Linked DNA regions of Archangium violaceum. The protein of the gene in region 1 binds, or shares a complex with, the protein of each later gene. Links are inferred from orthologs where the notes say so. Each region holds a gene or a part of one and is shown in the gene's direction. Other genes may lie near its edges. The genes, in order: dnaB and dnaG.

What was found.
Region 2: the proteins of dnaB (region 1) and dnaG are in contact, whole or in part, in a crystal structure (PDB 2R6A), measured with the Geobacillus stearothermophilus proteins. The link is inferred for Archangium violaceum from one-to-one orthologs. Residues at the interface, in WP_033016901.1 of Geobacillus stearothermophilus: Ser13, Glu15, Ala16, Gln18, Glu91, Leu92, Asp94, Ala95, Val96, Pro97, Thr98, Ala99, Ala100, Asn101, Tyr104, Tyr105, Ile108; in WP_049624496.1 of Geobacillus stearothermophilus: Lys456, Leu457, Leu458, Pro459, Ala460, Asn463, Ala464, Leu467, Leu535, Leu536, Ile537, Ala538, Gln544, Glu545, Asp548, Tyr549, His552.

What each region holds. Positions count from the first base shown.
Region 1 is NZ_CP069338.1:7,680,186-7,695,402, reverse strand. Bases 652-3,591 are described here. They hold dnaB (replicative DNA helicase), read left to right. Parts: upstream 652-1,392; coding sequence 1,393-2,790; downstream 2,791-3,591. Other genes in these bases: JQX13_RS32950 (gamma-glutamyl-gamma-aminobutyrate hydrolase family protein), read right to left, coding at 3,556-3,591; thiD (bifunctional hydroxymethylpyrimidine kinase/phosphomethylpyrimidine kinase), read right to left, coding at 2,819-3,559; rplI (50S ribosomal protein L9), read left to right, coding at 782-1,228; rpsR (30S ribosomal protein S18), read left to right, coding at 652-751. Outside these bases: rpsF (30S ribosomal protein S6), read left to right, coding at 1-370; more of rpsR, read left to right, coding at 422-651; more of JQX13_RS32950, read right to left, coding at 3,592-4,317; JQX13_RS32945 (hypothetical protein), read left to right, coding at 4,548-4,817; JQX13_RS32940 (DUF1844 domain-containing protein), read left to right, coding at 4,822-5,133; JQX13_RS32935 (hypothetical protein), read left to right, coding at 5,130-5,777; JQX13_RS32930 (hypothetical protein), read right to left, coding at 5,810-6,319; ATP-dependent chaperone ClpB, read left to right, coding at 6,549-9,152; JQX13_RS32920 (TonB-dependent receptor plug domain-containing protein), read left to right, coding at 9,296-11,323; JQX13_RS32915 (HmuY family protein), read left to right, coding at 11,358-11,975; JQX13_RS32910 (tetratricopeptide repeat protein), read right to left, coding at 11,942-12,970; JQX13_RS32905 (GNAT family N-acetyltransferase), read right to left, coding at 13,163-13,852; JQX13_RS32900 (hypothetical protein), read left to right, coding at 14,205-15,217. UniProt on the Escherichia coli protein: The main replicative DNA helicase, it participates in initiation and elongation during chromosome replication. Travels ahead of the DNA replisome, separating dsDNA into templates for DNA synthesis.
Region 2 is NZ_CP069338.1:12,025,857-12,041,124, forward strand. The notes cover bases 12,278-15,268. They hold dnaG (DNA primase), read left to right. Parts: upstream 12,278-12,835; coding sequence 12,836-14,701; downstream 14,702-15,268. Other genes in these bases: JQX13_RS50785 (GatB/YqeY domain-containing protein), read left to right, coding at 12,278-12,556; rpoD (RNA polymerase sigma factor RpoD), read left to right, coding at 14,791-15,268. In the rest of the region: JQX13_RS50730 (glycoside hydrolase family 44 protein), read left to right, coding at 1-1,873; JQX13_RS55105 (hypothetical protein), read left to right, coding at 2,183-2,374; JQX13_RS55110 (AbfB domain-containing protein), read left to right, coding at 2,383-2,979; JQX13_RS50740 (hypothetical protein), read right to left, coding at 3,040-3,438; tRNA pseudouridine(13) synthase TruD, read right to left, coding at 3,577-4,596; JQX13_RS50750 (DUF4388 domain-containing protein), read right to left, coding at 4,598-6,010; JQX13_RS50755 (DsbA family protein), read right to left, coding at 6,018-6,998; JQX13_RS50760 (asparaginase), read left to right, coding at 7,069-8,112; JQX13_RS50765 (GGDEF domain-containing protein), read left to right, coding at 8,189-9,106; JQX13_RS50770 (GGDEF domain-containing protein), read right to left, coding at 9,110-10,024; JQX13_RS50775 (HEAT repeat domain-containing protein), read right to left, coding at 10,092-11,690; rpsU (30S ribosomal protein S21), read left to right, coding at 11,812-12,006; more of JQX13_RS50785, read left to right, coding at 12,095-12,277. UniProt on the Escherichia coli protein: RNA polymerase that catalyzes the synthesis of short RNA molecules used as primers for DNA polymerase during DNA replication.

The sequences.
Region 1 (15,217 bases):
GGAGCGCGTCCGCGGCATCGTCGCCCGTGAGGGTGGCAAGGTCATCCGCTTCACGGTGTGGGGCAAGAAGAAGACGCTGTACCCCATCGCCAAGCAGCCCCGCGCCATCTACATCCACGCCAACTTCCTGGGTAACACCCGGCTGGTGGCCGAGGTGGAGCGCAACCTCCGCATCTTCGACGAGGTGACGCGCTACCTGTCCGTGAAGCTCGCGGACGAGGTGGATCCCGAGACCCGTCCGGTGCTCGAGGACCTGAAGCTGGCCGGCGACGTCGAGGAGACCCGCCCGGGTGCGGCGCCCGCTGCTGAGCGCGTCGATACCGCGGACGAGGCCCCCGAGGCGGATGAGGAGACCACCGAGGAGGCCTAGTGCCATCCCGGTCGTCTTCCACGGACCCATTCCAGAGACGAGAGAACACTCATGATCGGCAATGATAGGAACGCTCCGCGTGGCGGGGACAGGGACAGGGGTGACAGGGACGGTGGCCGCGGCGGCGGCGCGGGTGGTGATGACGAGAAGCGTGGTGGCCGTGGCTTCGGCCGCAAGAAGGTCTGCCGCTTCTGCGCCGAGAAGAACGCCAAGGTGGACTTCAAGGATCAGTCGACCCTGAAGTACTTCGTCACCGAGCGCGGCAAGATCATCCCCCGCCGCATCTCCGGTAACTGCGCCAAGCACCAGCGTGAGATCGCCACCGCGATCAAGCGCGCTCGCGGCCTGGCGCTGCTCCCCTACAACGCGATGGTCGGCTAGCCCGGCCCCTCGAACGAACGGAGACATCACATGAAGGTCATTCTTCGTGAGGACGTCGCGAACCTGGGCAAGTCCGGGGAGCTCGTGACGGTGAAGGACGGCTTCGGCCGCAACTACCTGCTGCCGCGCAAGCTCGCGGTGCTGGCCACCGAGCAGAACGTGCGCCAGCTCGAGCACGAGCGCGCTGTCATCTCGGCGCGCAACGCCAAGCTGAAGGGCGCCGCCGAGGAGCAGGCCAAGAAGCTGGGCGCGGTGAAGGTCACCATCCGCCGCAAGGTGGGTGAGCAGGACAAGCTGTACGGCTCCGTCACCGTGCTGGACATCGCCGAGGCGCTCGCCGCCCAGGGCCAGACGGTGGACCGCCGCCAGCTGCACCTGGCCGAGCCCATCAAGGCCACGGGTCAGTACGAGGTGGAGCTGCGGCTGCACCGCGACGTGGCGGCGAAGATCAAGGTCGAGGTCGCGGCGGAGGCCTGAGCCCTCCCCCCGCCTGTGAAGCACCAGGGCCGTCCGGGATTCGACTCCCGGGCGGCCCTTCCTTTTGCGGGAGGGAGCCAGTCCACCCGCCCTGGCATGTCGGAGGCCGCTGCCAAGGTGCTCGCTACAGACCTGTAGCGACGCGGTATACTGGCCGGGCACCCATGGACAACATCCTCGATATTCGGACCGGTGGCAGGAAATCCCACGAGGACCTCGCCGCGGAGCGCGCGGTGCTGGGCGCGGTGCTCGCGGACAACACGATCGTCGCCAGCATCGCGGAGGTGGTGCACCCGGACGACTTCGCCAGTCCGGCGCACTCGCAGATCTTCGCCGCGATGCTCAAGCTGGACGGCTCCTCACGGCAGGTGGACCACCTGACGCTGGCCGAGGAGCTGAAGGTGCTCGGGCAGCTGGCGGGAGTGGGTGGCCCGGCCTACCTGATGAGCCTGGACCAGATGGTGCCCGTGCCGGGCAACGTCATCCAGTACGCGAAGATCGTCAAGGACCAGGCCATCCGGCGGAGGCTGGCCGGCGTGGGGCGGGAGATCCAGGAGCTCGCGAGCCAGGAGACGGGCGAGCTGGACGTGCTGCTGGACGAGGCCGAGCGCAAGGTCTTCAACCTGGCGGAGAAGAAGCGCGAGGGAGATCTGCGGCCCGTCAGCGAGCTGATGGAGCACACGCTGGACCTCCTGGACAAGATGAAGACCGCGACGACGGGCATCACCGGCCTGTCGACGGGTTACGTCGACCTGGACAACCAGCTCACGGGACTGCACGGCGGCGAGCTCATCATCCTCGCGGCGCGCCCCGGCTGCGGAAAGACGTCCTTCGCGATGAACATCGCCACGCACGTGGGGCTCGCGGAGGAGCCGAAGGCTGCGGCCATCTTCAGCCTGGAAATGCCCGCGGATCAGCTGCTCATGCGTCTGCTGGCCTCGAGCGCGCGTGTGGACATGAAGAAGCTGCGCGGCGGCCGGCTCACCCCACATGACGAGGAGAAGTTCCAGGAGATGGCGGGCAAGCTCTACAACGCCCCCATCTACATCGACGACTCGGGCGGCCTGTCCCCGTTCGACTTGCGCGCCAAGGCGCGGCGGCTCAAGCAGAGGGATCCGCGGCTGTCGCTGATCGTCATCGACTACCTCCAGCTGATGCACCAGAAGGGCAAGGTGGAGAGCCGCCAGCTGGAAATCGCGGAGATCTCCCGCGCGCTCAAGCAGCTGGCCAAGGAGCTGGAGGTGCCCATCATCGCGCTCTCGCAGCTCAGCCGTAAGGTGGAGGAGCGCAAGGGCGGCAAGCCGATGCTCTCGGACCTGCGTGAGTCGGGCGCCATCGAGCAGGACGCCGACGTGGTGATGTTCATCCACCGCGAGGACCAGACCGAGGGCGAGGGCGGCGGCGGGGGTGGCGGAGGAGGAGGCGGCGGTGGGGGTGGCGGAACCACGGCGATCCCCGTGCAGCTCGTCATCGCCAAGCAGCGTAACGGCCCCATCGGAGACATCGACCTGGTCTTCCTCGCCGAGTACACGCGCTTCGAGAGCCGGGCCCGCATGGAGTAGGCCGCGTGCGGCCTACGATCCCGGAAGCTCAGTCACGGCCGGAGCGCAGGTAGCGCGTCACATGGGCCTTCGCCCGGCGCGCGGCGGCAGTGGGCGGCCTGCCCCTGCCCAGCTCCACCGCGAAGGCCGAGGCCAGCCGACAGCCCGTCCCCCGGCGCTCGGGTGGGCGCTCCAATCGAGTGCCTTCCAGCACCACGTCCCGCTCCGGCAGGCACAGCACGTCCACCGCCCCCGTGGCCCGGTGCCCGCCCTTCACCAGCACCGCGCCGAAGCCGTGGGCCACCAGCGCCCTCCCCGCCTCGCGAGCCTCCTCCACCGTGCGCACCGCTCCCCCGCCGAGCAGCCACGCCGCCTCGTCCAGGTTCGGGGTGAGCACCACCTTCGGTCCCGCCAGCGACAGGTAGTGCCGCCGCGTCAGCTTCGAGAGTGACTCGCCCCTCGAGGTCCGCACGACCGGGTCCACCACCCACCACGCGTCCACGCCCTCGAGCGCCTCGCGCAGCGCGGCCAGCTGCGACGGCCCGGGCACCTGGCCCAGCTTCACCGCGTGCAGCGGCCCCAGCTCGAGCGCCGCCTTCACCTGGGCCCTCAACACGCGCGGCGGCGTGGACTGGTACAGGAAGGTTCCCCGCCCCTGCGCCGTCTGCGCGGATGGCACCGCCACGGGCGCCCCACCGAGCGCCCGCACCGCCGCCACGTCCGAGAGCAGCCCCGCTCGTCCCGTGGGCTCGTGGCCCGCGCACAGCAGGATGCGCGGCGCCCCAGTCACCGCCGGTGCTCGCGTGCCTTCTGGATGAACGCCCGGTACACGCCCACGTTCACCGGCACCGTGTTGAGCATCAACTCCGGGTGCCACTGCACACCCAATGCGAAGGCGTGCTGGGGCGACTCGATGGCCTCCACCACCCCATCCGGTGACACCGCGCTCACCACCACCTGGGGGCCCATGCGGCACGCCGCCTGGTGGTGCGTGGAGTTCACCATCAGCTGACCCCGGCCGACCGCATCCGCCAGGAGCGTCCCCTCTCGCACGTCCACCGGGTGCTGCGGCTGGGTCCGGTCGTGCTTCTGCTCGTGCTCGTGTGCCCCCTGCACCTCGCGGCCGATGTCCTGGTGCAGCGTGCCTCCGAGCACCACGTTGAGCAGCTGCATGCCCCCGCAGATGCCCAGCACCGGCATGTTGCGCTTGAGCGCCCCACGCATCAGCGCCGTCTCGAAGGCGGTGCGCGACAGCTTCAGCGGCCCCATGCCCTCACGGGCCGTCTCACCATAGGCCTCGGGCGGAATGTCGAAGGCCCCGCCCGTGACGAGCAGCCCGGAGATACGATCCAGGTACGCGTCCACGCACGCCAGCTCGTCCGAGTACGGCAGCACGAAGGGCAGGCCCCCCGCGCGCAGTACCGCGTCCGCGTAGGGCACCTTCAGCTCGTAGTACGCGAACGCCGAGTCCGGCCGGTTCGCGCTGTAGTCCGGGGTGATACCGATGTTCGGCCGGCGCGGAGGCTGGCCATGAAGTTTGTGCGTCATACGTCTCCGCTCGCGAGGCTAGCCCCCAGGGCGCCCCTGTCAAAAGCAGAGGAAAGGCGCCGGACGCGCTCGGCAATGTCCTCGGCGAGCGAGAACGAACCTCGGGGAAGGGATGGAACGAGGGGAACGTTCATCGGCTCCGGGACGGGTGTGGGTTCAGTGGCGTTGACAGAGGGCAGCCCTGCTATAAGGTGGCGCGCCCTTTTCCAAGAGATTCCGAGGAGTTGACGATGGCCGATACGACAGACCCCAAGTACCTCGACAAGCGCACGGCCGACCGCTACCTGCGCAGTGGCGAGCTGGACGAGAAGGCGTACCAGCACCACATCGAGTCCCTGCCGGACGTGGCCGAGAAGGCCGTCCCCGTCGAGACGGTGATGCACGACGAGCTCGAGAACGACGAGGACTTCGACGACGAGGACTTCGACGACGAGGACGACGACGAGGATCTCGAGGACGAGGAGGACGAGGGCGACAAGGACTCCGAGTCGGCCGAGTGACGCCATGAGCGAGGAGAAGCGCGGAGAGACGTTCGTGATGAAGGGCGAGGCGCGGCAGAGCGCGCCCGAGGCGCCCATCACCTTCAGCACCTTCCTCATCGGCCTGGCCTCCAGCGCCCTCATCCACCTGGGTGAGGCGCCCAATCCGGAGACGGGCAGGTCCGAGCGGGATTTGATTCTCGCCCGGCAGAGCCTGGATCTGCTGGGAATGCTGCACGACAAGACGCGCGGCAACCTCACGTCCGAGGAGCAGCAGCTCTTCGACAACCTCCTCGCCGACCTGCGCCTGCGCTTCGTGGAGGCGAGCAAGCGGTGAGTCGACCGGTCTCCCCCTCCCAGGGCCTGCCGCGAGGCATCCGCTTCGCGGCGTTCGTCTGCCTCGTGCTCTCCGCCTTCACGGGCTTCTTCGCCCTGAGTGAGTCCATGGGGCTCAGCCGGCTCTCGGAATTCAGGGAGGCCAGCGGCTCGTCGAACTTCTCCATCGTGGGCGATCCCTCCATCGACGCACGCATCGCCGACGCGCAGCTCGCCGCGCTCGAGCCCATGCGCGAGTCGCGCGCGCTCACCCTGGGGGCGCTCTCGGTGGCCTGTGCCCTCGTCTTCGTCGCCGCGGGCCGGATGCTCCGCCCCGATGGGCTCCCCCTGGAACGGATGCGCCGGATGCTCGGGGGAGCCGCCATCACCGCGGCCCTGCTGCGCACCATCGACGGAGCCCAGGGGGCCGTGGTGGCCCGGCGCATGGGCCCCGTCATGGTCGAGGCCATGAGGACCCTCCCCGAGTTCCAGGGTCCGGCCGCCGATCACCTCCAGGTCATGCCCTGGCTCGTCTCCGCCAGCGCGGTGGGGCTGACGGCGCTCGTCGCCGGCACCTTCGCCCTGCTCGGCCAGTACTTCCGCAGCGAACACGTCCGCCAGGCCGTCAGCCTCCTGGACGGCGATCTCGCCGAAGAAGAGGACTGAGCACCTCCTCGCGCCGGGCCCTCCTCAGGGCCTCAGGCCGGGACGCCTCGCAGCAGCTGATCCAGGGGAGACGGTGAATCCGGCCCCGAGCCGTTGAGCACCAGCCTCGTCCCCTGCATGCGGTGCAGTTGCAGCAGCAGCTCGCGCTCCACCCCGAAGACCCACGCCAGGTGGCCCATCGGCCACTGGGCCTGCATCCGCGCGAAGGCCTCGTCGTCGAACTCGCCGTCCAGGCACTCGGGAAGCTCCACCTCGTCGTACAGCAGGCGCTCCCCACCGACGTGCTGCCCTCCTCCGAAGGCCTTGACCTCCTCGTACTCCTGGGGGTCGTACACGTAGGAGTGGACGGTGACGCCCACCTCCCTGGACAGCAATCGGGCCAGGGTGTGGTGCTCGCTATACCAGTGCGAGCCCCTCCGCCCCGCCGTGTGGGGTCCATCCAGGGCCAGCCGGACGATCTTGCGCCGGCGGTAGACGGACACCGTCAGCAGGGAGTCCGCCGGGGCACCATCCTCGGCAAGCGCCTGCCGGGCCAGCTCCATCAGCTTCAGGCCGCCCAGGGATTCAACTCGAATGAGATAACCGCCATGCGCTTCCAGTGGATGCCCCCCGGTGTGCGGGCGGGCATATACCCGGGCTGACCTGGGAAAGGCAACTCCCGGAGAGCCTGGAAGAACGTGGAGGATCCAACCATCCGGGCCGCACGGGACGTGAAAGGTAGGGGGGGCCGCGCGTGCTTGCCAAGGGGTCCCCGACCCTTACGTTGGTGACATGCGACTCGACAAATACACAGTGAAGGCGCAGGAGGCCATTCAAGAGGGACAGTCCCTGGCCCGGCGGGCCGACAATCCGAACTATGAGCCGGAGCACCTCGCGACGGCACTGCTCGGACAGAAGGACGGCATCGTCGAGCCGCTGCTCCGCAAGATTGGCGTGGATGTCAAACTGTTCGCCGGCCGGTTGGGGGAGACGCTCCAGAAGCTGCCGAGGATGCAGGGCGGCGAAGGCGCGATGCTCAGCCAGCGGCTGCTGAAGACTTTCGACAAGGCCGAGGACGAGGCGAAGTCCCTCAAGGACGACTTCATCTCCAGCGAGCACCTGCTGCTGGCCCTCACGCAGGACAAGGGGGCCGTGGGCGAGGTGCTGAAGTCCTCCGGCGTGACGCGCGAGCGCGTGCTGTCCAGCCTGAAGGAGGTGCGGGGTTCCGGCCGCGTGACGAGCCAGGATGCCGAGTCCACCTACCAGGCGCTGGAGAAGTACGGCCGCGATCTCACGGACGCGGCGCGGGCCGGGAAGCTGGATCCCGTCATCGGACGTGACGAGGAGATCCGCCGCTGCATCCAGGTGCTCAGCCGGCGCACGAAGAACAACCCGGTGCTCATCGGTGAGCCGGGCGTGGGCAAGACGGCCATCGTCGAGGGCCTGGCGCGGCGGATCATCGACGGGGACGTGCCCGAGGGGCTGAAGAACAAGCGCCTCGTGACACTGGACCTGGGCGCGATGGTGGCCGGAGCCAAGTACCGCGGCGAGTTCGAGGAGCGCCTCAAGGCGGTCCTCAAGGAGGTGGCGGACGCGGCGGGGGAGATCATCCTCTTCATCGACGAGCTGCACACCCTGGTGGGCGCGGGCAAGGCCGAGGGCGCGATGGACGCGGGCAACATGCTCAAGCCGGCCCTGGCGCGCGGTGAGCTGCACTGCATCGGCGCGACCACGCTGGACGAGTACCGCAAGCACATCGAGAAGGACGCGGCCCTGGAGCGGCGCTTCCAGCCGGTGATGGTGGGCGAGCCGAGCGTGCACGACACCATCAGCATCCTGCGCGGCCTCAAGGAGCGCTACGAGGTGCACCACCACGTGCGCATCCAGGACTCCGCGCTGGTGGCGGCGGCCAACCTGTCCAACCGCTACATCTCCGACCGCTTCCTGCCGGACAAGGCCATCGACCTGGTGGACGAGGCATGCAGCCGCCTGCGCATCGAGATCGACTCGATGCCCACGGAGATCGACGACGTGCGGCGGAAGATCACCCAGCTGGAGATCGAGCGCGAGGGTCTGCGCAAGGAGACGGATCCGCACTCGAAGGAGCGGCTGTCCACGATCGAGAAGGAACTGGCGAACCTCAACGAGCGCTTCAACACGCTGAAGGCCCACTGGGACTCGGAGAAGAAGGCCATCGGCGGGATTGGCGCGCTCAAGGAGAAGCTCGAGAAGGCGAAGAACGACCAGGCGGCGGCCGAGCGGCAGGGTGACTTCAACAAGGCGGCGGAGATCAAGTACGGCGTCATCCCCGGCCTGGAGAAGGAGATCGTCCAGCAGAACGCGAAGCTGGCCGAGCTACAGAAGACCCACAAGTTCCTCAAGGAGGAGGTGGACGCGGAGGACATCGCGGCGGTGGTGGGCAAGTGGACGGGGATCCCCGTCTCCAAGCTGCTGGAGGGCGAGGTCCAGAAGCTGGTGAACATGGAGGACCGGCTGACGAAGCGGGTCATCGGCCAGCGCAGCGCCATCGAGGCGGTGAGCAACGCGGTGCGCCGTGCGCGCTCCGGGTTGCAGGACCCGAACCGGCCCATCGGCTCGTTCATCTTCCTGGGCCCCACGGGCGTGGGCAAGACGGAGACGGCCAAGGCGTTGGCGGAGTTCCTCTTCGACGACGACAGCGCGATGGTGCGCATCGACATGTCCGAGTACATGGAGAAGCACTCCGTGGCCCGGCTGGTGGGCGCGCCTCCGGGGTACGTCGGCTACGAGGAGGGAGGCCAACTCACCGAGGCGGTGCGGCGCCGGCCGTACACGGTGGTCCTGTTCGATGAGATCGAGAAGGCCCACCCGGACGTCTTCAACATGCTGCTGCAGATCCTCGACGAGGGCCGGCTGACGGACAGCCAGGGGAGGACCGTGGACTTCAAGAACACGGTGCTCATCATGACGAGCAACGTCGGCTCGCAGGCCCTGCAGGAGGGGATGGCGGGCAAGGAGGAGCTGGACGAGGCGACGCGCAACGACGTGCTGGGGATTCTGCGCCAGAACTTCCGGCCGGAGTTCCTCAACCGGGTGGACGAGATCATCATCTTCGAGCCGCTGCGGAAGAAGGACATCCAGCGCATCGTGGACCTCCAGGTGGCGAGGATGCAGAAGCTGCTGGCGGACAAGCGGCTGACGCTGGAGCTGACGGAGAAGGCGGAGGCGCTGTTGGCCGAGCGCGGGTACGATCCGACATACGGGGCCCGGCCGCTGAAGCGGGCCATCCAGAAGTACCTGATGGATCCGCTGGCGCTGAAGGTGCTGGGAGGCGAGTACCTGCCCGGGGACCACATCGTGGTGGACGCGGACAAGGACGGGCTGACCTTCGGCAAGGGCCAGGCGAAGGCCGCGTAGCACCTCACCCTCTCCCGCTGGGAGAGGGACGGGGTGAGGGTATCGAGGGCCCCGGGTTTCCGAACCTGGGGCCTTTTTCGTTCGAGAGAAACCCACGGCCCCACCCCATTGACGGCGAAGGTCATCCGGCCGAGAGTCACTCCGTGATCCTCCCCCTGGTGGCCGCCCTCGTGGTGGGCCAGCTGATCGACCCCCAGCAGCAGCCCGGCGAGGGCGCCTCCAGACCGGACGCCGCCGGTCCCGCCATCTCCGAGCCCTCCCCTTCCCCGGCCCCCCCCGAGCCCGAGGAGATCGACCGAAGCAAGCAGACGGTCGTCACCGCCTCGCGCGCCGAGCGCAAGCTCGAGGACGTGGTGGTGGCCACCGAGGTCATCACCCGGAAGCAGATCGAAGCAGTCGGCGCCCGGGACCTGGGCCAGCTCCTCCAGCAACACCCGGGAGTGGAACTGGTTCAAACCTTCCGAGGCACGGGACTGCGCCTGCAGGGCCTGGATCCCGAATACGTGCTCGTGCTCGTCGACGGCGAGCGCGTGAGCGGCCGGGTGGGCACCACGCTCGACCTGGGGCGCTTCAGCCTGCGCGACGTGGAGCGCGTGGAGATCGTCAAGGGACCGGCCGCTGCGCTCTATGGCGCGGATGCCATCGGCGGCGTGGTGAACCTCATCTCCCGGCGCGTGCAGCGCCCGCTGGAGCTGAGCGCCCGGGGCTCGTTCGGAGCGCTGCTCGAGGGCGATTTCCGCGCGAACGCGGGCACGAAGCAGGGCCCCTTCGAGGTTCGCGTGGGCGGCAGCTACCGCACCCGCAGTCCCTACGACTGGGCGCCCGCGGACGCGGCGACGAGCGGCGCGGGCATCCGCCGGTTCGACGGTGACGTGGCGCTCGCCTATGCCCCGGATGAGCGCTCGCGGCTGTGGCTGCGCAGCCAGTACAACCAGCGTGACGAGAACGCCGTCGACCTCAACCCCTCGGGCGCGGTGCTCGACCGGAGACAGCGGCAGGAGCAGTTCGACCTCTCGCTCGGCGGCAGGAAGCAGCTCGCCGATGACACCTCCCTGCTCGTCCGGGGACACTTCGGCCTGTTCCGGGATCAACTCCTGCAAGACCAGCGCGGCTCGCGGGCGCTCGACGACTACTCGCAGAACTTCAATCGCCTCTACGAAGGCGTCATCCAGGCGGACCACCGCATGGGCCATCACGCGATCACCGGAGGCATCGAGGTGCTCGGCGAGCGGCTCTCCTCGGCACGGCTCGAGGAGAGCCCGGTGGGCCGCATCCGGGGCGGAGCGTTCCTCCAGGACGAGTGGGATGTGGCGTTGTCATCGGACGGCTCGGGGCCGAAGCTGAAGGTGGCACCGGGCTTCCGCTTCGACCTGGACTCGCAGTTCGGCGGAGCGCCCTCGCCACGGCTCGCCCTCAAGCTGGATCCCATCCCGGCCCTGACGGCACGAGCCTCGGTGGGACTCGGGTTCCGCCCGCCGTCGTTCCAGGAGCTGTACCTGCGCTTCTCCAACCAGGGCATCGGCTACGTCGTCGCGGGAAACCGCAACCTCACGGCCGAGCGCTCTGCGGCGGTGAACGTGGGCCTGGACTGGCGCCCGCCCATCGACGGGTGGATCTTCTCCGTGAGCGGCTTCCACACCCGGCTCAACAACCTCATCAACGTCACGGCCAGCGGGGTGCCCAACCCGGATGATCCGGTGACCTACAACTACGAGAACGTGGCCAGGGCGTACACGCAGGGACTCGAGCTCAACGGACACTTCCGCCTGCCCGTGCGCGCCACGTACCTGGACCTGTCCTATACACGGCTCGACGCGAAGGATGTCACGCGTGACCGCCCACTGGAGGGCCGAGCCCGGCACCGGGTCAACGCGCAACTCTCCACGAGGGTCCGCCCGCTGAACCTCGAGGCCACCGTCCGTGGCTCGTGGGTGGGTGGCCGGCCCTACTACCTGGGCACGGATGGCGGCATGGCGAACGTGATCGGCCTGGGCGAGGAGGAGGAGGTGTGGGCGCCGTCGTATTTCGATCTCGAGGCCCAGGTCACCTACAAGCTGAAGGGTGGGTTCGAGGTCTTCGTCAACGGCTACAACCTGCTCAACGCGGGCGACCAGCGGTTCAACCCGCGGACTCCGCGAGGCGTGCTGGGCGGAGTCCAGTGGGAATACTGAGCAAAGCTCCCTCTCCCTCTGGGAGAGGGCTGGGGTGAGGGTCGACATGCGGATGCGGATTCACGGGACGATGCTGCTCCTCGGCCTCTCGGTGGCGGGCTGCGCGACCGACCTGCGCGAGGACTACCCGTTCGACGGCCAGGCCAGCGGCGACAAGCTCGTCGAGGTGACGGCGCAGGAGGATGGGAGCAACGTCGCCATCATCGACGCGACGAACAAGTCCGCCACAGTCTTCTTCGACATCGACGAGGGCCGGGAGATGAAGACCGACGAGGCCTTCGACACCAACGAGTGGGACCTGTCCTTCCAGCGCTACGTCATCACGATGAACGGAGGAGGCGGCAACCCGACGGGCGAGGTCTCGGTGGCGGTGCTCGAGGACACGAGTTGGGACGCGCTCACGTCGGCGCCGGCCGAGGGCTATCAGCAGGACGCCTCGCAGCCGGTGTTCAGCGACGTGGAGGGCGGCTGGTACGCCTACGATCTCGTCCAGCACAAGCTCGTCACCCGTGACGGGCTGCTGTACGTGGTGCGCAGTAGCAGCGGGCAGTACTACAAGCTGCGGATGCTCTCGTACTACGACAGCGCGGGCACACCGGCGCGGCTCTCGTTCCGCTATCAGCGGCTGGCCTCGCCCTCCGCGGCCCCCTGAGCCCCGAGCCGCGAGGCCGCCTCGCGCGCCGCGGCACTCTGCGGATCTCGCTCGAGCACGAGCCGCCACACCTCCCGGGCCCGGGCTCCCTGGCCGAGCGTCTCCAGACAATCGCCCCACGCGAGCAGCGCGCCGCCCCCCTGCCCCTTGTACGGGTGCGCCGCCCCGGCCTCGAAGTGACGCGAGGCCTCCGCCAACCGCCCCCGTGCCAGGGCGATCCGCCCGAGCATGAACAACCCATTGCGCGTGCTCGCGGCGCGGCGCGCGAGTGCCAACCCCTCGCGCGCTTCCCTCTCCGCCTCGTCGTACCGCTGGAGCACGAGCAGCACCGCGGCGCGGGTGAAGGCCACCTCGCTCCAGTACACGCGGGGCAGTTCCCCACGATTCAACGGCTCGAGCGTCGCGAGCGCCTCGGCGCCGTGCCCGGTATGCGCCAGGATCCACCCCCGTTGCAGGAGGAGCGCATGCCGGAGGATCGGCTCGTCCGCCGCCTCCTCCTCGACTGCCCGCAGACGCGCGCTGGCGGCCTCCCAGTCCCCGAGGTTGTAGAGCGCCTCGGAGAGATTGAGCTGAACCAGGCCCCGCTGCTCGTCGGGCCCCAGCTCCTCCGAGGCACGCGAGTCCGGGCTCTTCCAGCCCCGCTCGACGCCAAGCGCCTCCTGGTAGAGCCCCGCGTTAATGAAGGTGTTGACGGCCGTGTTGGCGAGCCCCCAATCCCCCGCGGCCCGGGCCTCGTCCGCGAGGCGCCTTGCCCCCTCGACGGCTCGTGCGGTGTTCCCGAGCGCCTCATGGGCATGCACCCGGAGCTGATGCAGCGACCGCCTCATCAGCTCGTCGGGGCCCAGCAGCTCGATGGCGCGGGTGAGGCGGAACGTGCCGCGGTAGGCGCCCCAGTGAAAGCTGCACTCCTCCGCCAGCGCGAAGAGTACGGAGATGGCCGGCTGCCGGAGCAGCAGCAGGACCACGGGCAGGAGGACGAGCGCGAGCCAGGACATGAGGAGAGGGACGTGCCTCAGCGTACCTCGCATGCGCACCGGAGGAAGAAAGGCTGCCCGCCGCGGACGTTCATGGAGCGCCCCGACAACATATCCTCCACCCGGAACGAGGCCGCCCTTCAAGGCCCGGAGTCGAACGGACACGCGAACGCTCACGGCACCATCCACCGCGACGGCGAGCCCGAGGAGCACTCAGGGAGCCCGGGCCTCCGCCCCGTAGGACGCGGGAGGCGACGCGCGAGGCATCATCCGCCACCGGCACGTGGGCCCGATGAGCGTGAGGGCCCCCTGGGCCGCGAGCGCCAGCAGCGAGCGCAACACGTCGTATCCGCCCCGAGCGGGTGTGGGCAGCGGCACGCTGAAGCAGAGCGCGTCATCGTCCCGCACGGGCTCGCAGGGCGCGAGCGCCTGCACGAGCTTGTACATGGGCAGGTTGCCCGCCAGCACGCGGAACTCGAAGCGCTCCACGCCCCGCTCGTGCGCGGCCTCCACCAGCCTGTCCATCAGGATCCGGCCGAGCCCCTTGCCCTGGGCATCATCCACCACGGTGATGGCCACCTCGGCGACCTCGGGGGACTCCGCCAGGCGGAAGAACCGGGCGACGCCCAACCCCACCTCCTTGCCAACCGGGCTCCACGTCACCGCCCCGATGGCCACGTGCTGCTCCCCGTCCACGCTCGTGAGGTAGCGCAGCTCCTCCTCGGACAGCCGGGGCTTGGAGAACAAGAAGCGCTGGAAGCGCGAGCGGGCGGAGAGCCGCTCGAAGCCGTCCCGCAGCAGCGCGGCGTCCTCGGGCCGCACCATCCGCAGCTCCGCCCACGACCCATCCGCGAGCGCCAGACGCTCCCGGTAATGAGGATGGAAACGACGGTAGGGCTGCATCACGAACCTCCAGGTCGTTCGGGGATGGTGGGTTCGATGCCGCAACGCGTCAAGCCACCCTGGACTCCCGGCCAGGGCCAGGGGGAACTAGCGAACAGCCCGAGCTCCGGTCGAAAGCCGGGACGCCCCCTCCAGGGCCAGGAGTGTCGTGATTCCGGGCGTTTGCAGAGGACGTCCGAGGTGCCCGAGCGCAGCACATCCCACGAGCACTCGGCTACCGTGGCGCGAGAGGGCACGGACATGGTGGGGAGCGACGATGCGGCGTCCCCCATGGGAGCGCCAAGCCGTTGAATACACAGCCTCCTCGCTCGTCCAGGGTCCTGACGCTCCGCCTCTCTTCCTCTCCAATCGTATGCGCTCGCATCCCCTGGCCTCGCGCTTCTCCTCACTTCTCGCGCTCCTGGTGTTGAGCGGCTGCAACACCGCCTACCGGCAGGCCATGTCCCAGGCCAAGGAGGCGGCGATTCGCGGCGACTTCATGACGGCGGCCCGCTCCTACCGGACGGCCTGTGCCGCCGCCCCCGATGACGAGATGGCCTGCACCCGGGTCCCCATCTTCGCGGAGAAGGCCACGGCCCAGGCCCTCGAGTCCGCGCGCCCACCGTGCGAGGCGGGGGACCTGGATCGGTGCATCCCTCCCCTGCTGGACTCCCTGGACCTCATCCCCAACCACCCCGAGGTCACCGAGATGCTCGAGAAGGCCAGCCAGCTCCACACGGAGCGCTGTGCCGGCAAGTGGAACGCGGAGGGCTCGCTGGAAACACAGGTGGCCGGGCTCGCCTGCCTCCAGACCCGTGGCCACCAGTTCCCCCTCCCGAGCTACCAGACACTTCTCACCGAGCGCGCGAGCCGGATCGCCTCGCGCTTCGCGGAGCTCGCCATGACCGCGGAGAACCAGGGCACGGCGGGTGCCGCCACGGTGCTGTGGTCCGCGGCGCAGTGCCTCGCGCCCGGCGCGGACACGAGCTCACGGACCGAACAGACCCGCGAGGCATTCCGCTTCCAGAGCGCCATCCCCGTGGCCACCCGGCTCGAGGGCTCGATGTCGCCCCCCATCGCCCGGGAGCTGTCCGATCTCTGCCATCGCCTGACTCCAGGACTGCCTTTCTGGGCGCGGTGCGCGGAGACCGGGACGGTGCCCGGCCAGCCGGCGCCACTCGAGCTCCAGGTGGACGCGCTCATCCAGCGCGTCATGGAGAACGTCAGCGAGGACGTGCGCAGCGTGGACTACGTCAGCGGCACGCGGTGGGTCTCCAATCCGGATTACGCCGCCGCCGAGAAGCGCCTCGCGCAGGCCGAGCGCGAGTACCGGAGGGCCGAGAAGCATCGGGATGACATGGACGACGAGTGCGCGAACGAGACGGA
Region 2 (15,268 bases), 4.3 Mb from region 1 along the record:
CGCGGAGGTGGATGCCTTCATCGCCAGCACCCGGGCCGCGGGTGCCGAGCCCCTCATCACCGTGCCCATGATAGGGTGGGTGGCACGGCTCGGAGCCAACCGCTCCGGCCTGGCCAGCTTCTCCATCGCCAAATATGGCCCGCAGCAGGATCGCGACGTGCAGTGGTTCCCCGACGCGGGCAATGGCATCCGGACCAATGGGCAGTACATCACCAACAACGACCCCAACGACGCCAACATGCCGGTGGATCAGCTCTTCCAGCGGGATTGGGTGCTCCACCTCCTCGCGCGCTGGGGCTCGCCAGTCTCCGGTGGGGTGAGACTCTTCACGATGGATAACGAACCGAGCATCTGGCACGTCACCCACCGCGACGTCCATCCCACGGGAGCCACCATGGAGGAGGTGCGCAACCGGTTGCTGAACCATGCGGCCATGGTGAAGGACACGGCTCCGGGGGCGCTCGTGCTCGGACCCGAGGAGTGGGGGTGGAGCGGCTATATCTACAGCGGGTATGACCAGCAATATGGCGCCGCGAACGGGTGGGGCTGGCTTCCGGATCGCATCGCCCATGGCGGTTGGGATTACCTGCCGTGGCTGCTCGACCAGTTCCGCCAGAACGAGCAGTCCACCGGGCGGCGGCTGTTGGACATCTTCACCGTCCACTACTACCCCCAGGGCGGCGAATTCAGCAGCGACACCACCACCGCCATGCAGCTGCGGCGCAACCGCTCGACGCGTGCGCTGTGGGATCCCAGCTACACGGACGAGTCGTGGATCCAGGACGAGGTCATGCTGATTCCCCGTCTGAAGAGCTGGGTCCAGAGCTACTACCCCGGGACGAGGATTGGCATCACCGAATACAACTGGGGCGCGGATGCCCACATCAACGGAGCCACCGCGCAGGCCGACATCCTGGGCCTCTTCGGGCGCGAGGGGCTCGACTATGGTGTCCGGTGGGAGTCGCCAGCCGCCTCCACGCCCACCTTCAAGGCGATGAAGCTGTACCGCAACTATGACGGTCTCAACTCGACCTTCGGGGACGTGAGCGTCTCGTGCACCGTGCCCAACCCGGACACGCTCTCGGCGTTCGCCTCCGAGCGCTCCAGCGATGGAGCCCTCACCGTCATGGTCATCAACAAGGTGCTGACGGGAGAGACCCCCGTCACGTTGAGCCTGCCGGGCTTCACCCATGCGGGGGGGGCGCAGCGCTGGCAGCTCACGTCGGCCAACACGATCACCCGACTGCCGGATGTCGCCGTCTCGGCTGGGAAGGTGACCACCCGCGTGCCTCCGCAGAGCGTCACGCTCTTCGTCATCGCGGCCGGCCGCGTCAACCAGCCCCCGGTGGCGAACGCCACGGCGACCCCCGCTTCGGGCCCGGCGCCACTCACGGTGGGCTTCAGCGGTGCGGGTTCGGTGGACTCGGACGGAACGATCGTGTCGTACGCCTGGAGCTTTGGCGATGGCCAGTCGGGCACGGGCTCCACGGTGAGCCATACCTATACACAGCCGGGTACCTATACCGCGACGCTCACGGTGACGGACAATGAGGGAGCCTCCGCCTCCGACACCGTGACGATCTCGGTGCTCACCCCCATCCCACTGGCGGCACCGACCGGTTTCTACACCCAGTACACCAGCCCGACGGTGACGCTGCGCTGGACGGACAATTCCCTGACGGAAGAGGGCTTCATCCTCGAGCGTTCACCCGACACCTGGCCTCCACAGTTCGTGGAGATCGGGCGGGTGAGCACCAACGTCACGACGTATGTGGACACGGTGGTCCCGGGCAGTTACCTGTACCGGGCCAAGGCCTTCCAGGGGGCGACGTCTTCCGCCTACTCGAACATGGACAGCGTCACGGTGAGATAGCGACTCTCGAGCGCGCCGCCTCGCTCGAGACATCCATCCACTACTCAACCAAACGTCACGTTTTCATGGACCTCCTCGGGGAATACGGGGACATCCCGTCTTTCCCGCTTAAAGGATAGGTCATGAATCGTCACGTTGGAGCCACGAACGTCGGCGGGCGTCTCCTGGTGCTGCTACCGCTGCTGGGCGGGTTGTTCTCGCCCGGGGGCTCACTCGCGGGCCTGGGCGCCCAAGACGCCTCCGCTGTCGACGCCTCGGACTGCCCAGGTTTCCCCCAGCAACGCGTTGCCGGAGTACCCGCGCCCGCAGATGGTGCGGGCCCATTGGTTGAACCTCAATGGTGAGTGGCAGTTCGCCAATGCCACCGCGGGCCAGACACCGCCCTTCGGCCAGAACCTGGCGGAGAGTGTGCTGGTCCCATTTCCCATCGAGTCGGCGCTCTCCGGCATCCAGCGTCACCAGGATCGCATGTGGTACCGGCGCACCTTCACCGTTCCGTGATCACCGACGTGGAGAATGAGATCAACGGCATCCTGACCTACGATCGGGCCGTGGTGAAGCCAGACGCCGCCCAGGTGCGCGCGGTCCACGACACCCTGATCGCCGCGTCGCGACAGCTCAACAACCAGGGTCCCCTGCCCCTCAACCAGTACCGCTCGCTCCAGGTGGTGACACCGGGCTACACCGACCGCTGCTACGTGCGCCACGCCGACAGTCTGGGCGCCACCGCGCTCGTCAGCGCCACGAGCAGTGGCACGCTCAAGCAGGACGCGACCTTCAAGATCGTGGCCGGCCTGGCAGAAGGGAGCTGCTACTCCTTCGAGTCGCGCAACTACCCCGGCCGCTACCTGCGGCATGCCAACTCCCGTATCCGCAACGATGCGCGCGATGGCTCGGCGCTGTTCGATCAGGACGCCACGTTCTGTGCCCAGCCGGGTCGCGCCGGTAGCGGCGTCTCGTTCGAGTCCTACAACTACCCCGGCCGTTTCATCCGCCACTACAGCGCGGAGCTGTGGAGCACCGAAGGCGCGGGGAGCACCTGGAACAGCCCCACCAGCTTCAACCAGGACGTGAGCTGGAGCGTGGCCGCCCCCTGGGCGCCCTGACTCGAGCCCGGCGGGGATGCCGGAGAACCCGCTCGACTCCGTTCTCCGGCATCCGATCGGCTACTGAGGCTCCTGCGTGGTTGAGGAGTCGTCTTCCTCGGCGCCGGCACCGCCGGTGCCCAGGTCGTCCTGCGAGCGGGGCTCGAGCCTGGAGCCACTCGTATCGATGGCATCCGGGTCGGTCACGGGGTCCTCGTAACCGGAGCCGCCCGTGCTTCCCCGGTCCTCCTGAGGCACCGTGTAGCCCTTATAGATGCCAGGGGTACGCTCCTCGGTGCCGGCGCCGCCCGTGCCTCCGGGACTGGTGGAGTCCGGAGTGGTGCCGCCCTGGTTCTCGGCCGGGGTCTGCGCCGGATCCGTGGACGAACCCCGCTGCGCGGCGCTGTCCGACTTGCACGCGGTACCGAAGGCCATGGCGCCAGCGAGGAGGCCGGTCAGAAGAAGCCTGGTCCTGGACATGGTGTCTCTCCTTGAGAGGAAGCGATGTGAGCCAGAAAGCTGCTCAGCAGGTCCATTCCCGTCAGGGAGCGCCTGGTTGATCTCCTGCTCCACGGGACGGCTGGCGGGAGGGCTCGCCAGCAATCCGCTGTCGCTTCCTCACCCGTCCTTCAGCAGCTCGTGGAGGACCTCGGTGGCGTAGGCCCCCTTGGGCAGCTCGAAGGTGAGCACCAGGTCCTCCCCTTCCACCTCCAGCGAGGGGTTCCCGAGCCGCACCCGGTAGGGCCTGCGCCCGCCCTGGGTCTCGTCGCCTCCACGTCTGAAGTCATCCAGCGTCACGCCCTCGTCGGCGAGCAGCTTCGCCTCGGCCTCGGCCACGGCGTGAGCGGCCGAGGTCATCTTCGGCCCGAAGAGGGGCCCGGCGGGGCTCACCTCGAAGGCGGCCACGCGAGGCCCATCCACCTCGGGGGACTCGCAGACGAAGAGGCCCCCCGAGTCCTCGCGGCGCAGCACGTCACCGAGGAGCGCCTTGTCGAAGGTGCCCGCGCGCAGCCGGTCCACCAGGGCGCGGTTGAAGAGGCGGGACTGGAAGGCCGAGAGGTACAGCTTGCGCTGGAACTTGTCGGGGCGGCGCGGCAGCCGCTGGCCCAGCACCAGCAGCCGGCCGAAGTCCGCGTTGTCGCCCTCGCGCCCGAAGCGCTGGTCGCCGAAGTAGTTGGGCACGCCCCCGGCGCTCAGCCGGGTGAAGCTCTCGCGAGCGGCCCCCAGGTCCTTCACGCCCCTCAGGCGCAGCCGGAAGCGGTTTCCCTTGAGGTGTCCGGTGCGCAGCTTGTTGCCATGGCGCCGCGTCCACAGCACGCGCACGCCATCCAGGGTGAAGTCCGCGACGCGCGCCTCGGCCCGAGCGGGCACGGAGAGGAGCTGCCGGGTGATGGCCTGCCGGTCCTTCATCCCCGCCACGCCCACGTCGCCCTCGTCCACGCCCAGCAGGGTGGCCAGGGCCCGCACCACCTCGCGGGTGTCCCGGCCGCGCTTCTCCACCCAGAGGTAGAGGTGCTCGCCCTCTCCCGAGGGCTCGTAGGCGGGCAGCTCCTCCACCTCGAAGTCCTCGGGGACGAGCTTGAAGGCGCCACCGCAGCCCGGCACGTCCTCCGTCAGCCGGGGTCTCTCGGTGCTCATGTCAGGACCCGCCGAGCGCGGCGAGCATGTCCTTCACGCGCCGGGCGAGGTCCTCGTCCGCGCGCGACTCGAGCAGCTCCCCCGCCTGGAAGAGGAGGAAGAACATCACGTCGCTGAGCGCCTGCCGGAAGGCGACCAGCGGCTCCGTGCCCAACAGGGCGCGGTTCTGATCGTAGGCATCCAGCAGCTTCGCGTCCGGAAGGCTCCCGTCTGGCGCGAAGGCCAGCCCCGTCAGCACCGGCGACGAGGACAGCGCCTGTCCCGAGAGCGCGGCATTGGCCGAGGCGATGAACTCGCGCGCCAGGCCCTGCTTGGACACCTCGGTGGCGATCTCCCGGAAGATGCGGTTGAAGACGCGCACCACGTCGCGCACGTCCACCACCGGGGGCGGCACCGGAGGCGTGGTGATGGCGCGCAGCCCCGACTGCGAGTGGCGCACCGTGGGGATGCCGGTGGAGGACGGCCGCACCACGGGAATCCCCATGAAGGTCTTCGGGCGCACCGCCGGAATGCCGGAGAGGGACTGCGCCGTGCCGCCCAGGGGCTTGTCGGAGAGTTGCACGAAGCCGCCCTCCAGCAGGCCGTAGACGACCTTGGTGACGTCGAACTCGGACAGCCGGGCGGCCTGCCCGAGGTCCAGCAGCGTGCGGCGGCCATCCACCAGGGCCAGCACCTTGTCCTCGTCCGGCTCCAGCTTGGCGTTCGCCATCCCCTTCTTCAGCACGTAGAGGCGGCTGTGGGGGATGCGTTTGCGGAAGTGCGCCAGCTCGTCGATCTTCCGGATGCTGTCCATCAGCAGGCTCTGCGTGGACAGCTGGATGTTGTGGCCGAGCTTGTCCTCCACCGGCTGGTCGACGAGGAAGAAGCTGCCCTCGCGGCACAGGACGATGGCGTGGAAGATCTCACTCACCTGGTGGGTGACGCACTTGAAGAGATCGTGCGCCTGGAGCAGGCCCCGCTCCACCAGGGCGCGGCCAATCTTGGAGGGCGGGTGCTCGCGCAGCACGGCCTCGAGCTGGGGACGATCCAGGTAGCCCAACCGGACGAGCACCTCGCCGAGCCGGTCCGCCGCCACGTCCGAGGTGGCTCCACGCACCTCGCCCTCGCGCAGGATGACCGAGCGCTCGCCTCCGGGCGAATGCACGCGCACGACGCCGCTCCAGCGCGCCTGGCTGAGGAAGGCGATGAGGTCCGAGACAGGAAAGCCCGCCGCGTCACCGGAGAGCACCACGCGCGGGGTGGGAAGCGAGCCGCCCTCGGCGGGCGAACGCGAGAAGACGAGCAGGTCCGGAGAGGTCGGCTGCAGCACGTACGAGCCCGTGCGGCCCGCCAGCGCTGGTGGCTGCTGGGTTTGCGTCCCCGGCCGTTCGTCGGGAACGAGTTGGGTGCCGTCGATGCGGAAGCGCTGGCTCATGTCACCGTCAGTCAGCGGCCCACGCGTTGTTGTTGGCGCGCCACTCGAGTTCGTCTTCCAGGGTGTGGTTGAGCGTCTCCTCGGAGAGGCCCATCTGCAGGTCGAAGAAACGGCCGTTGAAGAAGAGGCTGGGGGTGCCGCGGATGTTCGCCGCGTTGCCCATCGACTTGTACTTGTCCAGCTCCTTCGCGTAGGTGCCAGCCTGCAGCGCCTTCTGCAGCTCCGCGCCCTTCAGCCCGAGCTTGTTGGCCAGCCCCACGATGGTGGCCTGGGACAGGTTCTGCGCGTTCTCGAAGAGGGCGTCGTGCATCTCCCAGAACTTGCCCTGGTCTCGCGCCCAGAGGACGGCCTGGCCCGCGGGCACCGCGTTGGGGTGCATGGGGAGCGGGAACGGGATGTTGCAGAAGCGCACCTTGGTGGGGTTCTTCTTCGCGAAGGACTCGAGCACCGGGCGGGCCTTGCCGCAGTAGGGGCACTCGAAGTCGGAGAACTCCACCAGCGTCACCGGAGCCTTGGCGTCGCCCGTGCACATGCGCGGATCCACGTCGAACGTCTTCCGGGGCGCGCGAAAGGCGGAGTAGTACTCGGACAGGGCGACGATGATCTCCGAGGCCGGCACTCCGGCGGAGGCCTGACGGGCGGCGAGCCGGGCCATGCGTTTGGCGTGCTGGCAGCCGGTGTGGCCCTTGAGGCACTGCCCCAGGGTGTGGGGGCAGCCGCAGTAGCAGAACTCATCGGAGAAGACAGTGGACAGCTCGCGCTGCGCGGCGGGCGGCAGCGCGGAGAAATCCATGCCCGGGATGCCAGCGAGGGCGGAAGCTCCCGAGGAGGGCGCACCGGCCGGGGGCGGCTGGGCCGGGGCCGGAGTGGAGGGCTTCGGCGCGGCGGGCTGGGCGGGGCTGGCCGCCTCGGAGCTCTTGGAGCAGGCGAGGCCCGTCAGCGCCAGGGTGAGCGCGAGGAGGACACGGTTGCGGCGGTCGGGGAGCACGCGCCGGTCTTAGCCATGCGCGCGAGGCTTGTAAAGCAACCCCGGCTCTGCCAGGGAGGTGCCCCGCGATATGCCCAGAATCCTCTTGCTGCACACCGGCGGCACGCTGGGGATGGCCGGTGGCCGGCCGTCCGCGCTGCGCCCCGCGGCCTTCTTCAAGACGCTCAAGTCCCGCTGCCCGGAGCTCTTCCAGCTCGCCGACATCGAGCTGGAGCTCTTCTCCAACCTGGACAGCTCGGAGATGCAGCCGGAGCTGTGGAGCCGGCTGGCCGAGCACCTCTACCGCCGGCTGCCGGACTTCGACGGCGCGGTGGTGACGCACGGCACGGACACCCTCGCCCACACCGCGAGCGCCCTCTCCTTCATGCTGCCGGGGTTGCCCAAGCCGGTGGTGATGACGGGTTCGCAGCGGCCCCTGGGTGAAATCCGCACGGACGCCCGGCTCAATCTCATCGACTCGGTGCTCTCCGCCCTCCAGGGCCCGCCCGAGGTGAGCATCTGCTTCGACTCCCACCTCTACCGCGGCAACCGCACCCGCAAGGTGAAGGTGTCCGAGTACGACGCCTTCGAGAGCCCCAACTTCCCCCTGCTGGGCACACTGGGAGTGGATGCCACCTTCGCTCCCGGTCTGAGACAGAAGGGCCCCTTCCGCCTGCGCGAGAAGCTGGAATCGCGCGTCTTCCTCCTCAAGGTGTTCCCGGGGCTGGATCCCGCGCTGCCCCTGGCCCTGCTGCCCCATGTGCGTGGCCTGGTGGTGGAGGCCTATGGCGCCGGGAACTATCCCCTCGACACCCGCCTCGGCCGCTCGCTCCTGCCGCTCTTCCGGGAGGCCCGCGAGCGCGGAGTGCCGGTGGTGGTGGTGAGCCAGGCCTACCGCAACGGGGTGGACCTCACGCTCTACGAGTCCGGGGCGGCGGCGCTCGCGGAAGGCGCCTCGAGCGGGGGCGACATGACGCCCTCGGCCGCGCTGGTGAAGCTGATGCAGGGCCTCGCCTACCACCGGGACAGGGAGGCACTGGCCCGCTTCATCCAGACGCCAATTGTCGGGGAGATGACCGAGCGGGCGCCCGCTGTTCAGGAGACACCGGCCAAAAAGTCGAAGCGCGCGCGTTAAGAGAGACCATCCCTGGGCGTCCGGCTCGAGGCCTGCTTGCTGGTACCAATCCTCGACCCATAAGATGGGGGGCACGATGTCCGACGAGAAGACCGCCGTCCATTCGATTTCGGACCTGCTGGGGTCAGCCGCGCCTCAGCAGCAGAGCGCGTACCTCATCGTCATCAGCGCGAAGTCCGCTTCCGGCATCGGCCGGATGTTCAAGCTGGACCGGTCCGAGTCGGTGCTCGGCCGCAGCGTCGAGGCCCAGTTCCAGGTCGAGGACGATGGCATCTCGCGCAAGCACGCGAAGGTGGTGTCGCTCGGCGATGGCCGCTTCCAGTTGGTGGACCTGGGCAGCACCAATGGCACGTTCCTCAACGGGCTGAAGGTGAACGCCGCGCCGCTCTACGATGGCGACAAGATCCAGATCGGCTCCAACACGGTCCTGAAGTTCTCCATCCAGGATCAGCTCGAGGAGGCCTACCAGCGCAGCATCTACGAGTCGGCCACGCGGGACGGCCTGACGCGCCTGTACAACAAGAAGTACTTCATGGAGACGCTGCGCAAGGAGTTCGCGTACTGCCTGCGCCACCGGGAGCCCATGTCCCTGGTGATGTTCGACGTGGACTACTTCAAGAAGATCAATGACGTGTACGGGCACCCGGCCGGCGACTACGTGCTGACGCGCATCGCGCAGCGCGTCAGCGACACCATCCGCACCGAGGATCTGTTCGCGCGCTACGGAGGCGAGGAGTTCGCCCTCATGCTGCGCGAGTCGGGTGAGGAGCAGGCGCTGTCCTGCGCCGAGCGCTGCCGCCAGGCGGTGGACCGCACGGACTTCATCTTCAGCGGCACGCCCATCAAGGTGACCATCAGCCTGGGCGTGGCCACGCTGCACGACTCGGACTTCGCGCAGGCGGAGGAGCTGATCTCCGCGGCGGACAAGTACCTCTACCGCGCGAAGCGGGCCGGCCGGAACCGCGTGGACGGCAAGGCCATCAGCGGTCCGTAGGGCTCACGTCCCCTCGAACTCCAGCCCCGGCGTCTCCGCGAGCATCTCCACGCGGTTGCCACCCGCCTCCCGGGCCAGGTCCAGCGAGCCGCGCGCCTGACGCACGAGGTCGGCGAAGGACACCTCCCTCCCCGGAGCGAGCGCCGCCAGGCCCACGGACACGGTGGGGCGGAGGAGCTGATCATCGAAGGAGAGGCTCGAGCGGGCCACGCGCTCGCAGACGCGGCGCGCCACGGTGTGGGCCCCGGCCAGGTCCGTGTGCGGCAGCAGCAGCAGCACGTGGTCCGCCGAGTACTGCACCGGGAAGTCCGTGTCCCGCAGCGAGCGCCGGATGGCGAGCGCCAGCCCTCCGTGGAGCTGCTCTCGCAGCGCGCGGTCCCCCTTCACCGGAAGCGGATCGAAGGCCACCAGCGCGAGCGCCAGGGGCAGGCCGTAACGCCGCGAGCGCTTCACCTCGACGAAGACGAAGTCCTTGAAGTGCGCGAAGACGTAGAACTGGGTGAGCGGATCCAACAGCCCCTCGCCCGAGGCTCGCACCGGCTCGGAAGCGGGCGCGGCCCTCCCCTTGCGCACCGGCGTGCCTCGCGAGAGCGTCCGCAGCTTCATCAGCTCGGGCAGGCGCACCTTCAAATCCCTGGGGGAGACAGGGAGGGGAAGGACGCCATCCGCGAAGCCGGCCTTGCCGTGCGACTCCCCCGCCGCCAACACGAGCGCCTGCGGCAACCGCTTGCGCACCGTGCGCGCCACCTGCGCCGCCCGCTCCACCGAGGGCCCCAAAACCACCACCTGGGCCCGGCCCGGCTCCTCCTCCCACTCGGCCACGGCGGACACCTCGAGTCCCGCCTTCTCCAGTCCCTCCTTCAGCTTGCGACGCCCGGCCGCAGCCGGTTCGATGACGAGGGCTCGTGTAATCCTCATGACCACCTCTCCAGACCTCAAACCATACTGACGTACCTGAAATCTCCGCAAGGGAGCCGAGCGGGCCTCAGGGAGGTCTGAACCCCAACCGCACCAGTCCCCGTCGCGCCACGTGCTGGACGTGGGAGTCCGGATCCCTGGCCAGGGCCTCGCTGAGCGCGGAGGCGGCGAAAGGGCCGCCCAGGGAGCCCAGGGCCTCCGCCGCGGCCACCCGGACCGAGGCCACGCCGTCTTCCCGCAGCGTCCGGGCGAGGGGCTTCACGTCCTGGGCGCGGCCGAGCTGCTCCAGCGCACGGGCGGCGGCCTCGCGCACCTGCGCGTGCTGGGAATCGAGCAGGGCCACCGCGGTCTCCCCCTGCACCCGCTGACGCTGCTGGCCCACCACGCCAAGAGCCGCGACCACCACCTCCGGCGCGGAGTCCCCGAGCGCGGCACCCACGGCGGCGTCTCCTTCCGGCGAGCGAGGTCTGGCGAGCGCCCGCACCGCCCCCGCCCGCACCAGCGCCTGCGCGTCCCGCAGGAAGGTGGACAGCACCTGGAAACGGGGCCGGGCACGGCCCTCGCACTCGGCGAGCCACGCGACCGCCTCGCCCCGCACGTCCGCGAGAAGCCGCGTGTCGTTCGCCACGTCCAGGAGGAAGGGCTCACACCCCTTGTCGGTCGCGGCCACCTCCAACCACACGCGCCGGGTGGCCAGGGGGACCTCGTCCGCACGGATGCGCCGGCCCGCGACCTCCATCAGGGACAGGCCCTCGGACTCGGCGAGCCCCCGGGCCGCCAACCGGCGCACCGAGACCTCCGTGTCTCCCAGGACCCGCTCCAGCTCGCGTTGCGCCAGCGGACCATAGGACCGCAGCGACTGCACGGCGGCGCGCCGCTCCGCGACGTCGAGGGAACCGAGCCCCTTGCGCAGCGGCTCCATGTCCTGGGAGTAGACGGCGAAGAGCCGGTTGATGAGGACCCGATCCTCCGGCTTCGCCTCCAACACCAGCATCCGACCCACCGAGCCGCCCTGCTTCTCCGCCACCCGGAGGAGCGCGGAGGCGGCGATCCCATCACCGGATTCGGGGCGGCGGGCCATGGCCTCCAGCAGAACCCGGGCCGGAGCTCGACCCAGGAAGGTGGCGAGGTGGAGGAGCGCCTCTCCCCGGACCGAGGCCTCCTGCGCGTATACCTCCACCTCCAGGGCATCCCGGATGGCCTCCCGGCGAGCCCAGATACGGGCGGCGGCCGCCCCCCCCTTCGCCCCCGCGTCCTTCAGGAAGGAGGCCGTGGACTGGCCCTCCTCGGCGGCGATCCGCGCGGCGGTGAGACAGGCGAGCACCTCGTCCCTGGCCGGAGCCTCGGCCACCCAGTCCGCCAGGACCCGGCGTTCGAGCAGACCCTGGGCCTTCGCCTGGGCCCTCAGCGCCCCCCACCGTACCCGCCATTCGGGGTCCGTCAGGGCCGAGCGCAGGGCCGCCCGGGACGCGGGACCGGGCTTCACCCGCGCCAGCTCCAGCACCCAGGAATCGGCGCGGCCGGAGGTGACGCAGGACTGGCAGACCCGGGTGCGAAGGGACTGGTCCTGCACATGCCGCTGGCAGGACCTCCAGCAACCAATCGCTCCCTGGCCACCATGCTGGCCGGCCGACAACAGCAGGACGAGGAGGAGTGCGGGGCTCACGGAGGGTCCACTTTAGCCCACCCGTTACATCCTTTTCTGAGGGCATCCTTGCGTTTTCATGCCCGCTGCGTCATATCGGCGCCCCTTACATTTGCAGGCACACGGAAGGAGGTGACAGTCAATGCCCGGCATTCGAGTCAAGGACGGCGAGTCCATCGAGAGCGCTCTCAAGCGCTTCAAGAAGGCCACCGAGAAGGCTGGAATCCTCTCCGAGATCCGCAAGCGCGAGCACTACGAGAAGCCTTCCGTGAAGCGGAAGAAGAAGGCTCTCGCGGCCAAGAAGCGCGCGGTGAAGAAGGCGCGCAAGACGTACTAGCCGCCCCGTCCGGGAGCTGGGGCCGCGTCAGTCCGGCGCCCCGGCTCCCGTCCGTGTAGCACCCTTCCCACACATTCTGGAGCCCTGTATGGCCACCGTCAGAGAGCGCATCGATGCCGACCTCAAGGACGCGATGCGGTCGAAGAACGAGCTGAACACCAGCGTCCTGCGGATGCTCAAGAGCGCCATCAAGTACAAGGAAGTGGAGCCCGGCGCCACCGGCCCTCTCGACGAGGCCGCCATCCTTCAGGTCATCGGTACCCTCATCAAGCAGCGCCGCGACTCCATCGAGCAGTACAAGACCGGCGGCCGCCCCGAGCTGGCCGAGAAGGAGGAGGCGGAGATCTCCGTCCTCCAGAACTACCTGCCCAAGCAGCTCAGCCCGGACGAGCTCCGCGCCGAGGTGGAGGCCGCCATCACCCAGGCGGGCGCCAAGAGCGCCAAGGACATGGGTGCGGTGATGAAGCTCCTCACGCCCAAGCTGCAGGGCCGCGCCGAGGGCCGCGCCATCTCCGAGGAAGTGAAGAACCAGCTCTCCAAGCTGTCCTGAGGTCTCTGGCCTCGAACGGCGCCGGGCGGGTCTTGAACTTGCCCGGTCGCTGATCGGCCATTAAGGGTAGTCCGGTCGTCTTCCTACCCACTTTCCCGGGTAGCTCCGACGCGCCGAAATGGCCCTTCATCTCCACATCGCCCACCCGAGCCGCACCTACATCCGCCGTCCTTCGTGCGGGCGTATCGCGCATGTCAGGGGAATGACCCATACTCGTCCGCTGGGGCCGGTGCGCGGACCATGGGGGTCCGGCCACGCCGGGCGGAGGGGGTGGCTCTCATGATCCCCGAGCACAAAATCCAGGAAGTCCTCGAGCGGGTGGACCTGGTGGGGCTCGTCTCGCGCTACGTGGAGCTCAAGAAGGCCGGGCGCGAATTCAAGGGCCGCTGCCCGTTCCACCAGGAGAAGACCCCCTCCTTCTACGTCGTCCCCGAGAAGCGCTTCTATTTCTGCCATGGGTGCCGGGCCAGCGGCGACGCCGTGTCCTTCGTCCAGCGCTACCTGGGAAAGACGTTCCTCGACGCGGTGCGCGATCTGGCCCGTGAGGTGGGGGTGGACCTGGAGGCGGCGCAGGATCCAGCCGCCCGGGAGCGGCAGCAGCTCAAGGACGTGACCGACCTGGCGGCCGAGCACTTCCGCGCCCTGCTGTGGGAGGAGGAGGGACGCCGCGCCCGCGCCTACCTGGAGAGCCGCGGCATCTCCGAGGAGACCGCCCGGAGCTTCGGCCTGGGCTGGGCCCCGGCCGCGTGGACCTCGTTGGCGGACAAGCTGGGCAAGGCGGGGATGATCGAATGGGGCCTCAACGCGGGCCTCATCTCCAAGCGCCAGAAGGGCGACGGCTACTTCGACTTCTTCCGCAGCCGCCTCATCATCCCCATCCGCGCCCCCGAGGGCCGCCCCATCGCCTTCGGCGGCCGACTGGTGGACGCGGAGGAAGGCCCCAAGTACCTCAACTCCCGCGAGTCCCGGCTTTACAACAAGAGTGAAACGCTCTTCGGCATGGACCAGGCGCGCGATGAGATCCGCCGCCGCAAGGCCGCCGTGCTCGTGGAGGGCTATTTCGACTGCATCGCCCTGCACCAGGAGGGGGTGAAGCACACGGTGGCGCTGTGCTCCACCGCCCTCACCCCGGGCCACCTCAAGGTGCTCGGCCGCGCCGAGGCCCGTGAGCTCTTCCTGCTGCTGGACGGAGATCAGGCGGGTCTGGCCGCCGTGGAGCGCCTGGCCGGCCCCCTGCTCGCCGCGGGAGCGGCCGCCAAGGTGGCCCTGCTGCCCCAGGGCGACGACCCCGACACCTTCATCCGCCGCGAGGGCAGCGCGGGCCTGGAGCGGCTGCTCACCGAGGCCCGGCCCCTCACCAATCACGTCTTCCTCACCCTCCTCCCCCAGGGGAAGGAGGCCAGCTTCGAGGAGAAGATGGCCGCCCTGGAGCGGCTCAAGCCCGTGTCGGCGCAGCTCCCGGTGGGGCTGGTGCGCTCGGCCTTCTTCTCCGCGCTGAGCATCTGGTGCGGCCTGCCCGCGGCCGAGCTGGAGGCCTCGCTGCGCAGCAAGGCGCCCCCGCCGGTGAAGCCCGTGCCCAAGCCGGGACAGATTCCCGCCCAGGGCCAGGGCCGTCCCGGTCAGCCGCCCGCCCGGGGCTCCGCCTCCCAGGGTGCCCCCGCGCCCCGCCAGGTCCCCGTGAAGCCCCCGGACGCACTGGAGGCCCTGTACGTGGCCGCCGCCCTGCGCGAGCCCCGGCTGGTGGCCCGGGATGCCTTCCGCGTCTGCGACGAGCTGTCCCACCCCGGCCTGCGCCTGGCCCTCGCCCACGCCACCGCCGGCCACGGCACCGAGGACGCCCTCTTCGAGGCCCACGACACCGTCAAACGCGCCCTGGAGGGCGCCTGGCGCCAGCTGCCCGAGGGCGGCTCCGCGCTCGAACACACCTTCCTCCTCGTCTGCCGCAACCTCATCCTCCGCCGCATCCGCGAGCAGCTCTCCTACATCGAGCGCGCCACCCGTCAGACGGCCGGCGCACATGACCTCTCCGAGGAGACCCGACGCCTGCTTGCCCAGCGCATCGAACTGCTCGCCCTGAAGAAACGCGTGGAGGAGGAAATCCGCCCGCCTCCCCCGGGAACAAAGGCACCAATGCAACCGGTTTGAGTTCGCGTTTGTAAGAATCCTCTACTTTGCGATAGATCGGCCGGCTCGCTCCAGGCCAAGCCCCTGTTTTTCTAAGGAGAAGTACCCGAATGCCGACGCAGAAGCCCTCCTCGAAGGTGGCCGTCAAGCCCAAGAAGAAGGTGGCCCCGGAGATCCGTAAGAAGAAGAAGTCCCCGGAGGAAGCCTCGGCCAAGGGAACTGAGAGCGCCGAGGCCAGCGCCGCCCCGGCCTCCGCGAAGAAGGCGGACAAGTCCGACCGGAGCGAGAGGACCGCCGCCGCGGAGAAGGCCACCGAGGCGCTCAAGAAGCGCAAGGCGGTGACCCAGGTGGATGACGGCGACATCGATCCCGAGGAGGCCGCGGAAGAGGCGGCCGCCGCGGTCGAGGTCGATCCGGACGCGGTGGAGGACGAGGTGGACGAGGAGCCCATCGCGGACCGCAAGGAGGTCAAGGATCTCCTGGCCGCCGGCCGCGAGAAGGGCTTCCTCACCTACGACGAGGTCAATGACGCCCTGCCCGCGGACATCGTGTCGTCGGATCAGATCGACGACGTGATGAGCATGTTCG